DNA from 3 places in the Psychroflexus sp. S27 genome. Region 1 is predicted to be linked to each of the others. Evidence: riboswitches for the same ligand, from Rfam matches in the RefSeq annotation. Region 1 holds a riboswitch; each other region holds the start of a gene.
What was found. A riboswitch is a leader RNA that binds a small molecule or an ion and turns the genes downstream of it on or off. The one in region 1 is predicted to bind cobalamin.
Positions count from the first base shown of each region.

Region 2: linked by a shared signal. The riboswitch ahead of CAP47_RS09205 (ribonucleotide-diphosphate reductase subunit beta) and the one ahead of CAP47_RS07340 (T9SS type A sorting domain-containing protein) in region 1 are both predicted to bind cobalamin.
Region 3: linked by a shared signal. The riboswitch ahead of CAP47_RS02750 (TonB-dependent receptor plug domain-containing protein) and the one ahead of CAP47_RS07340 (T9SS type A sorting domain-containing protein) in region 1 are both predicted to bind cobalamin.

Region 1 is NZ_NEXQ01000023.1:219,071-222,355, forward strand. Features, by position in the region: gene CAP47_RS07330 (hypothetical protein) at 1-270, shown strand, start outside; gene CAP47_RS07335 (hypothetical protein) at 324-815, shown strand; gene CAP47_RS07340 (T9SS type A sorting domain-containing protein) at 960-2,072, opposite strand; cobalamin riboswitch at 2,189-2,378, opposite strand; gene CAP47_RS07345 (hypothetical protein) at 2,607-3,285, shown strand, end outside.
Region 2 is NZ_NEXQ01000024.1:310,601-313,885, reverse strand. Features, by position in the region: gene CAP47_RS09210 (TetR/AcrR family transcriptional regulator) at 1-539, opposite strand, end outside; cobalamin riboswitch at 1,008-1,144, shown strand; gene CAP47_RS09205 (ribonucleotide-diphosphate reductase subunit beta) at 1,240-2,193, shown strand; gene CAP47_RS09200 (acyl-CoA thioesterase) at 2,204-2,596, shown strand; gene CAP47_RS09195 (ribonucleoside-diphosphate reductase subunit alpha) at 2,593-3,285, shown strand, end outside.
Region 3 is NZ_NEXQ01000019.1:11,545-14,829, forward strand. Features, by position in the region: gene CAP47_RS02745 (ABC transporter substrate-binding protein) at 1-942, opposite strand, end outside; cobalamin riboswitch at 1,010-1,218, shown strand; gene CAP47_RS02750 (TonB-dependent receptor plug domain-containing protein) at 1,247-3,082, shown strand; gene CAP47_RS02755 (YncE family protein) at 3,087-3,285, shown strand, end outside.

The DNA of each region.
Region 1 (3,285 bases):
AAGCGAACTAATAGTCAAATCGATAAAATTTGGAAAAACCAAAATTCAACGGTCTATAAAAATCGTGAGTTACAAAAAGTTTCTGGAGTAGGCGATAAAGCTACTTGGAGTAATCTTGGTGGTGGACAACTTCGCGTATCCAGCGATGGATTTATCTTTTACGTTTCTCATTCCGTGATGGTCATGCCAGGAAAAGATAAACCTAATGATACAAAAGCTATGATAGATAAAGCTAAAAAGCTGGCAAAACTGGTGATTAATAGAGTGTAACTTTTACGGAATCACAAAAAAAACTTGTTTCTAAACACGCAAAATATAAGCGAATGAAAACTTTAAAATTAGGGAATACAATTTTATTGATAATTGTTTGCATGATGTTGGAGAGTTGCATAACACTTCAACAACCCTTACCAAATAGTCTTTGGGGGAATTGGACGTTTGAAGAAGCAGGTTTTTTAAATAAACAATCTAACAGTCAGCTTGAACCTTATCAAAATATATGTCACAAAGAGGGTGATCGCTTAGGCTTTTCTTCAGACCATAAAATGAAATTGAGATGGTACGATGAAAGTTGTATGATTTATGAGTACTTCATTGGTCATTATCAAGTAAATGGCAAGATTTTGACTGTTGATTTGGCTGAAAGCCATTCTTATCAAGATCGTCCTTTTCCGCCTATCACAAAATTCAGAATTATGCAAATTGATGCAACGACTTTAAAGTTAGAAGAAATACCTGATGGCAGCAGAAGAAATCGAGATAGAGCAAGACCAGGTTTTGAGCCTTTGATTTTCATTTTAAAAAAATTGGATTGAGCTTAATGAAGTATAGATTACTAAAAGGATTTATTTGTTCGCGAGAACGTCTCAGGTGTTAAATCAATACTTGGGACTTCTTTTATCAAAAAAGCTCTTAAGATTCAATTCTTAAGAGCTTCATTTATTTTGAAATTTGAAATACTATTTCTTAATTAATTTTTTAATCGCAACACCTTCATTTGTACTGATGTGAATCTGATAAAATCCAGATTGCAAATGAGTCAGGTCGATGTTTTTCATTTTTGAGCTTAAAACAAGTTGACCTGCCGCATTATATATATTGACAGCTGTAACCTCTTTCTCAGTTTGTATTTTAATATTTGATGCTACAGGGTTTGGATAAACCATGAAATCATCAGCAGAAAACTTTGTCGATTTGAGTACCGTTTCTGCTTCTTGAGGGATATAAGGTCTTCTTTCAGAAAAACTTAATCCTAACCAAGAGTTATTTGATAACTGTATTTGATTAAAATCTGTAGCTGTTTGCCAGTTTGATAAATTTGTTCCTGTGTAATACTTCCATTGGTTTTCAGCTGAATTTTGTCCAGAATGAATGTCGAGTTGTACATCTGTAACCTCTTCGCTATCAAATGTATAATTGAAGTAGTTTGTGTTGTTTTCAATTATACTCAAAGCTTCTTCAGCAGTTAGGCTTCCATCATATTGAATGCCAAAAACAAATGAATCTTCAACGCTATCAGTTGAAGTTCCAAAATCAACAATCACTAAACTTCGGTTGCTCCCAGTGCCAATCCAATTTTCAATATCATCATGGTTCAACCATGATGAGCTGTAAGCAGGGATAGGCGTGATTGGCGCTTCAGCCTCAGGATTTGAAAAACCATAAGAACAGCCATACCACATGCCGTTTTCAACAACTTCGCCAATTCCGCCATTCATTTCAAACATTGCTATTGAGCTTCCACTCCACGTACTCCACCAATCCGGGTCACCGCTTAATCCGCTGTGGTTGTTGTAAATGATGTCATTGAGAAAACCACCGGCTTGGTCAATTTGGAAAGCAGGTTCTTCCATTTCAATTGTTTCTAAAATATCTTGAAAAGTAGGATTTTCACTAGCGTTATATTTAAAGCCCCAAGCGTAAGAACGGTCATCAGTTCCATCTTTAAAGTCGATGACCATATAGGCTGTTTGATCGCCGTCACCGACATAAAATTTAACATCCTCTGATGTAAATTGTGCGAAAACAAATTGGGTCAAAAACACAAATAATAAAAAAGTAATTCTTCTCATAACTATATAAATTTAAAAGTTTAACTCCCGAAACTTTATGGAATTTGAGTTACAAAAGAATTTTGCATTCTATTAAATGCAAGTGAAGACTCTTTGTAAACCTTTATTCCCGAAAGTTTATTTTTCATTCTAAAGGCAGGTCTCCTGGCTTGCTTGTTATTGTAAACCTTCCCAGAATAATCCAGTGGTTTTTTATACAATAATTTTTAAAAAGCTTACAGTTGCGGGTACAGCTCAAGATTTGATATCATCTCACTTGATTCCCTATTCATGAACAATCGTTCAACCTTACTGCAAATATATAATAAATATGATGAATTTAATATCTAAAATAAATTCTTATCAAAAACTTAAAAGTGAAACTTTGAGTATGAGATAGTATAATTTTACAAATTCAAATTATTAAGATTTAATATTTTTCCAATAAAAGAATAGACTTTAGTTTTTCAATTAATCGATATTATTTCAAGGTTTAGGCTACGTTTTAATTGAGAATTTTAACTAAATTGAAGGTAAACCTCTTAAATTAATTAAATGTTCAATAGTAAGTGTTTAGTTTTTGCAAAGCTTTTTAGCATTATAGGTGTTGTTTTTTTTCTAAATTCATGCTCTTTAGTTCGAATAGAAAGTGAACAAAAACCTCTTGAGGTTATCGATCTCAATACGCGTTTACTCACGCATGAATTTGTAGGGCATGCGATGAATGTTACTCAAAATGCTTCTGACAGTATTCTTAAAAGTAAACCTAATCAAAAGGTTCAACAATTACTTTTAAGTTGGCAAATAAACACTGCCAAACAACTTAAGAAATTTGGTTTTCAGCCATCACCACAAGTGTCTATGGTTGATGTTTGGACATATACTTTAAAAGCTGATAACTTTTTTAAAACTTATAAAAATGAAAATTTAAATGAGCAGCAACTACAAATTATTAAGTCAGCAACTTCAGATAATCTTTCGCGTATCCAGAAAATTGCTTCGAGTGTAAAATCCAAAAAAGATTATATCGCTTTATCTGATTTCATTAAAAAACAAGCTGCAAAATCACCATTTAAAACCATAGATTTTGACAGAATGGAAACGGTGAAAGATGCTTATTTTGAATTTAAGGACACACCTGATGATGTTGCAGTTGAGACTGTCGGAACTTTGTCTGAAGTGGTTTCAAATATGGGAAGCAAAATCAGTTATGGTTCAGATCTAACCAGAAAAC
Region 2 (3,285 bases), on a different contig from region 1:
ATATAATCTTCTATTTCTTTCTCATTATTGACTCTACAAGCTGCTGCTAAACCGTGTTTTGCCAGTAACAGAAAGTTAGCTTGTTTGAGTACAGTTTCTTTGTCTTTGCTGGAATCTGCAGATATTTTTTCAATAAAGATTTTTTTGATGTTTTCCATAAACTTTTTCATCTGATCTTTTATTAACTGATCATCGCTCTCAGAAAACTCATAGTAAGTATTGGTCACCAGGCAGCCTTTCCCATTTCCTATTTCTTCGCGGACATTAATTGAATCATAAAAAAATTGTTTAATGCCTTCAATGCCATTTGAAGATTTCTCTAATTTTTCAAAAATAATTTTTGTCTTGGCATTGTAGCATTTTATGCTTTCTAAAAACAATCCGTGCTTACTTCCAAAACTTGAATATATAGAGAACTTATTGATGCCCATTTCTTTTTCAAGCATTTGCATCGAGGTTGCCTCATAGCCATTTTGCCAGAATACGTTCATAGCTTTTTCAACAACTGCCTCTTCGTTATATCCTTTTTTTCTTGCCATTATTTCTAATTACACCGCAAATCTAAACGATTAGTTAGTTATAGAGAAGTATTTAACTTTTATTTAAAAAAGCATTTTAGCTAAGAGATAACTTTCTTTGTCAATTTCTAACTGTAAGGCTAGTATTAACAACCAATAGGCAGAGTAAGATTATAAAATAATCTACTCACTTTTATCTATTTTTTCTAATTTTCATAAAATCAAAAATTTACATCTCAATAATGATGCATGCTAACAAGCTCTAAAGTCTAAACATAAACTCCAATAAGATAGCTTTTTAGAGGTTTATTTCTCCACTTTTAGCATTACACAAACGCAATCTTGAATACTTAAATACCGATGCTTTAGCCCTCATTATCTTTATAAATATTCAAGAATACATCAATTGCTTTAGAGCTATCTTCTCAATTTTCAGTTCAATAATTTGATTCAATCAATAGCCATTAATTCAATTTTGTTTTATAAATTCGTCGCAAATACCTTTTTGGCTGTCTTGATTTTAAGGCAGAAAACAGGGGAATTGGGTGTAAATCCCAAGCTGTTGCGCAACTGTAAGCGATAAATTATCGTAAGCCAGATTACCTGCCAAATTGGTTTTGAATTTTGTTTTCGCATAAAAAACGAAGTTCAGAAATAGGCTATTCATACCTTTTTCTCTTCCTTTTTTGTGCCATTGTTAAACTTATAAAATTTAAATACAATGGGCATTTTTGACAAACGCTTAAATTACAAACCTTTTGAGTACCCCGAAGTAATGGACTTCGTGGAAAGTATGAATTCATCTTTTTGGGTTCATAAAGAGATTGACTTTACAGCAGATATTCAAGATTTTAAATCTAATCTCTCTGAAACAGAACAAGAAATCGTTAAACGCAGTTTACTCAGTATCGCTCAGGTAGAAATTGGTGTCAAACTCTTTTGGGGCGGTTTGTACAGGCATTTCCCTAAACCTGAATTTAATAATCTTGGTGCTACTTTTGCAGAATGTGAAGTTAGACACGGGGAAGCTTATGCCAGATTAATTGAGGTTTTAGGTTATCAAAAAGATTTTGAAAATCTTGTTGACATCCCAGTGTTTAAAGAAAAAATAGAGCTGACTGAAAATAGTCTTTTAAACAATGCTGACATTATCTCAAAACTTCTATTTTTCACTATTGTGATTGAAAACTCTTCCTTGTTCTCACAATTTGCAAATATCTTGTCATTTACAAGATTCAAAGGCTATCTAAAAAACACTTCTAACATCATCGCTTGGACATCTATTGATGAGCAAAATCATGCTGATGCCGGTATTTACTTAATAAATAAAATAAATGAAGAAGGATTTTTAGACGAAAAAATTAAATCCAAAATGGCTCAAGATGTTGAAAAATACATTCACTACGAATCTCAACTTCTAGATTGGATTTATGAGAAAGGAGAGCTGGATTTCTTTACAAAGAATGACATGCTCAACTTCATGAAATACCGTGTAGATGACTCACTACAAAAAATTGGTATCCCGAAATTATTCAACATTTCTCAAGTTCAATACAAGCCTATGCAATGGTTTGATGAAGAGGTTTTTGCAAATGAACTAGATGACTTTTTTGCTAAAAGACCAACAGCTTACACAAAGCATGATAAAAGTATTCATGCTGAAGATTTATTCTAAATATAGAGAGATGACATCAGAGATTACCAATAGAATAGCACAATCGCGTACAAGTATTTTTAAAGTTGTTTTTCCGAACACAACCAATCATTACGATACTTTATTTGGAGGGACAGCAATGAATTTGATGGATGAGGTCGCCTTTATTACGGCAACGCGTTTTAGCCGAAAGAAAGTCGTGACAATCTCATCAGATCAGATTGACTTTAATGAACCTATCCCAGCCGGGACGATTATTGAATTAGCAGCAGAAGTTGCTGAAATTGGCAACACCAGCTTAAAGGTGAAAGTCGATTTATTTCAAGAAGAAATGTATGAAAATACCCCACAAAAGAAATCCATTTCAGGTGTTTTCACTTTTGTGGCTTTAGATAAAAACAACAAAAAAACCAATGTCTTATGAGTGAACCATGGTGGCTTAACGATGAAAGTGAGCAAATTTTAAATAGAGGTTATTTACTAAAAGGAGAAAGTGTAAAAGGAGCGATTGATCGTATTGCTACAGCAGCGAGCAAGCAACTCTTTAGGCCTGAACTAAAAGAAAAATTTATTGAGATTATCGACAATGGGTGGATGAGCTTAAGTTCACCGATTTGGGCAAATATGGGAACTGAAAGAGGTTTGCCCATTTCTTGCTTTAATGTTCATGTTCCTGATTATATTGAAGGAATCACGCACAAATTAGGTGAAGTAATTATGCAAACTAAAATTGGTGGTGGCACTTCTGGCTATTTTGGCGAGTTAAGGGGAAGAGGAACTGCTGTTACTGACAACGGCCAAAGTAGCGGCGCGGTTTCTTTTATGAAATTGTTTGATACTGCCATGGACACAATTTCGCAAGGCGGCGTGAGACGTGGCGCTTTTGCTGCTTATCTAGATATTGACCATCCTGATATTGAGGAGTTTTTGCAAATAAAAGATATTGGGAATGCACTACAAAATTTGTTCTTTGGCGTTTGTGTGCCTGATTATTGGATGCAAGAAATGATAGATGGCGACATGGATAAACGCAAACTCTGGGCAAAAGTTTTGGAAGCAAGACAACAAAAAGGTATACCCTATATTTTATTTTCGGATAATGTAAACCGGAAT
Region 3 (3,285 bases), on a different contig from region 1:
CATTTTATCATATGTCGTAAAACTACCTGGAGAAATCCAAATATCAGCATCTTGAGCTTTATTTAAAACACTTTCAAAAGATAAACTAAGACTGCCTGTTTCATCGTTATCTGCATAAATATAATTTGTGTTAGCATCATTAAAAAACATGGCTTGCCAACTTGCGCCGCCAGGTAAATACCAAACATCTCTGTATAAGCTTCCAGAAAGAACTGTTGGCTTATTTTTAGCTTTTTGAGCAAGTAATTTCATTTCATTATAGCTTCTCTCAACGGATTCAAATGCTTTGAGAGCTTCATCTTTTTTTCCGAAAAGAACACCAAAAAATTTAATCCATTCTGCTTTGCCTAAAGGTGTTTTTTCAACCCAATCACCGTTGTAAACAATCGGAATTCCAGATTTTTCAATAAGACCGTAAGCTTTGTTTTTTCCATTCATACTGAATCCGACAAAAACATCAGCTTGAGAAGAAATCGTCAATTCAGTATTGAGTTGTTGATTTTGACCGATGTTTAAAACTTTATTGTCATTAATATATTCTCTAGCTTCAGCAGACGAGATGTAGTCAGGCTCAGGAAATGCGACTAAAGTAGAGAGAACATTCAAGTCGATTAATGATGGAATATGTGTTGTCGAAGAGACAATGCTTCTCTCAATCGGTAAATTGATGCGATGTGTATAATTTAAATCTTTGGGTAAATCAACTTCTTTTTTTGTGATGACATAAGTGAAGGTTTGATCACTATTTGGCCATGAATTTTTAACTTTTAAAACATCGTAATTTTCATAAGATTCCACTTCAAAACCTGTTGCATAATCAATGTTGATATCAACTTTGGTTTGTTGTGATGTTGATTTTTCTTGAACTTTATCAGGTTTTTTATTTTGACAGGAGAATAAAAAAACGCTAATGAGTATAAATGTGAGAAAATGTTTTTTCAAAATAATAGAATTTTCAGCAAAAGTAAGATTAATTAAATTTATAGACTTTAGGAAGTTTTAAATGTTTAGTTTTGTCCGCGAAAATGGTTCTTGACATATTTCTGATATGTTAAAGATTAAAAGGGAATTTCGTTTAAAGCGAAAGCTGTTCCCGCAACTGTAAGCTAAATTTATCATTAAGATAAATGCTTTGTCAATACTTCAACCACTGTTTTTTACGGGAAGGTGATGACAAAGACGCAAGCCAGGAGACCTGCCTTTTTTCAGAAATTTAATATGAATTTGTTCGGGATAAACAAAAATGATGATAAAAAGACAGTTACTTCTATTATTTGGTTTATTTGCGTTTTTAGGAAATGCGCAACAGAAAGAAAGACAACAATTAGATACAGTTGTACTGAAACCTTTGCGCCTGATTCAGAAATCTGTAGGGCAAAGTGTTTTGAATATTGAGCAAGATCAAATCAGAAAATACCGTCCGCAATTAACTGATGTTTTAAGTTTTGAAACACCAATTTTTTTCAAAGAAAACGGTCTTGGCATGGTGTCCTCACCAAGTTTCAGAGGAACAACAGCACAACAAACTGCCGTTTTATGGAATGGGATTAATGTGAATTCACAATTTTTAGGGCAAGTTGATTTTAATACAATTTCACCTTATAATTACTCTTCAATTGATGTGAGATCGGGTGGAGGAAGCTCGCAATTTGGCTCTGGCGCTATCGGCGGAACTGTGGCTCTTAATAATTCATTGGATTTTAAAAAAGGACATCAATTTCAGCTTTTATCAAGTTACGGAAGTTTTGAAACCTACAATAATGCTATTGATTATAAATTTTCTGATGAGAAATTCAGTTTTCATTTAGGTGCGAATTATTTTGATTCAGCTAATGATTATGATTTTCCTGATCAAAAAGGGTTTAACGATAATGGACAAATGCATCATTTATCGGTGACAGCAAACGCAGCTTACCGTTTTAAACCGCAACATAAATTGAGTTTTTACTCAGAAATATATGATGGTGAAAGACATTTTTCAATTTTAGAAGAAACGCAATCAAGAACAAAATATCAGGATCAAAACATCAAATCTCAATTGTTGTGGGAATCTTCTTGGCGAAAATTAAAATTGAAATCACGTGCTGCTTATCTCAATGAGAAATACACTTATTTTCCTGAACTAGATAATGATGAAAGTTCGACTTATGGTCGAGCGGAAACCATCATCAATAAAACAAGTTTGGGTTATAAAGTCAAGAAAAATATTTATTTAGAAGCCGAAATAGATTATCAATATACTTGGGCTGATGGCATAGAAATACGTGATGCTTCAAGAAACACAACTGAAGCGCAACTTTTTTTGAAACATCATCTCACGCCAAATTGGGTTTACCAAGTGCATTTGAATCAGAATTTTGTTGATGATTTTGATGCGCCTTTTCTATATAATTTTGGTACAAATTACAGTTTTAGTTCTCAACATGAAGTAAGATTAAATTTTTCTAAAAATTATCGTATTCCAACATTTAATGACTTGTATTGGCCAGGTTCAGGCAATTTAAGTTTGAAACCTGAAACTTCTTTACAAGGTGAAATCAGCTATATTTTTAAATTAAAATCTTTTGAATTCGGTTTGACGTATTATCAAATTGAATTGGAAGATATGATTCGTTGGTTGCCTACACAAGGTGAATTGTGGGAGCCGGTCAATACTGATAAAGTTTCCTCAAAAGGAATTGAAGCGAATGCTTCATATCAGTTTAATTGGGATGGAAATAAATTGAAAGCAAAAATGCTTTACGCTTATACAAAATCAGAAAATAAAGAAACTGGCTACCAGTTAATTTATGTGCCTTACCATAAAGTCACCGCTGGATTTGATTATGATTACAAAAATTGGCATGCTGATGTCAGTGCGATGTATAATGGCAAAGTTTATACACAATCTAACAACAAATCAAAAACTCGGGTTGATGATTATATTTTGGTTAACGCTTCTGCACAATACCAATTTGGAAACAATCAAATGTACGGTCTTGGCGCTCGTGTGAAAAATGCGACTGACAGAAGCTACCAAAACATGATTTACAAACCAATGCCAGGAATTAATTTCGAATTTTTTTTAACCCTAAATTTATAAACAAATGAAACACAATTTTTTGAAGCCACTTTTATTGGCATTGACAATCGGATTCTTTTTTGCATCATGTAGTAGTGATGATGATGGAGGCGTCACTCCTGAACTTCCACAAGGTGATTTTGACTTAGGTTACATCGTTGCGAATGAAGGAAATTTTGGATCGCCTAACGCGTCGGTTTCTTTTATTGATGCTGATTTAATGA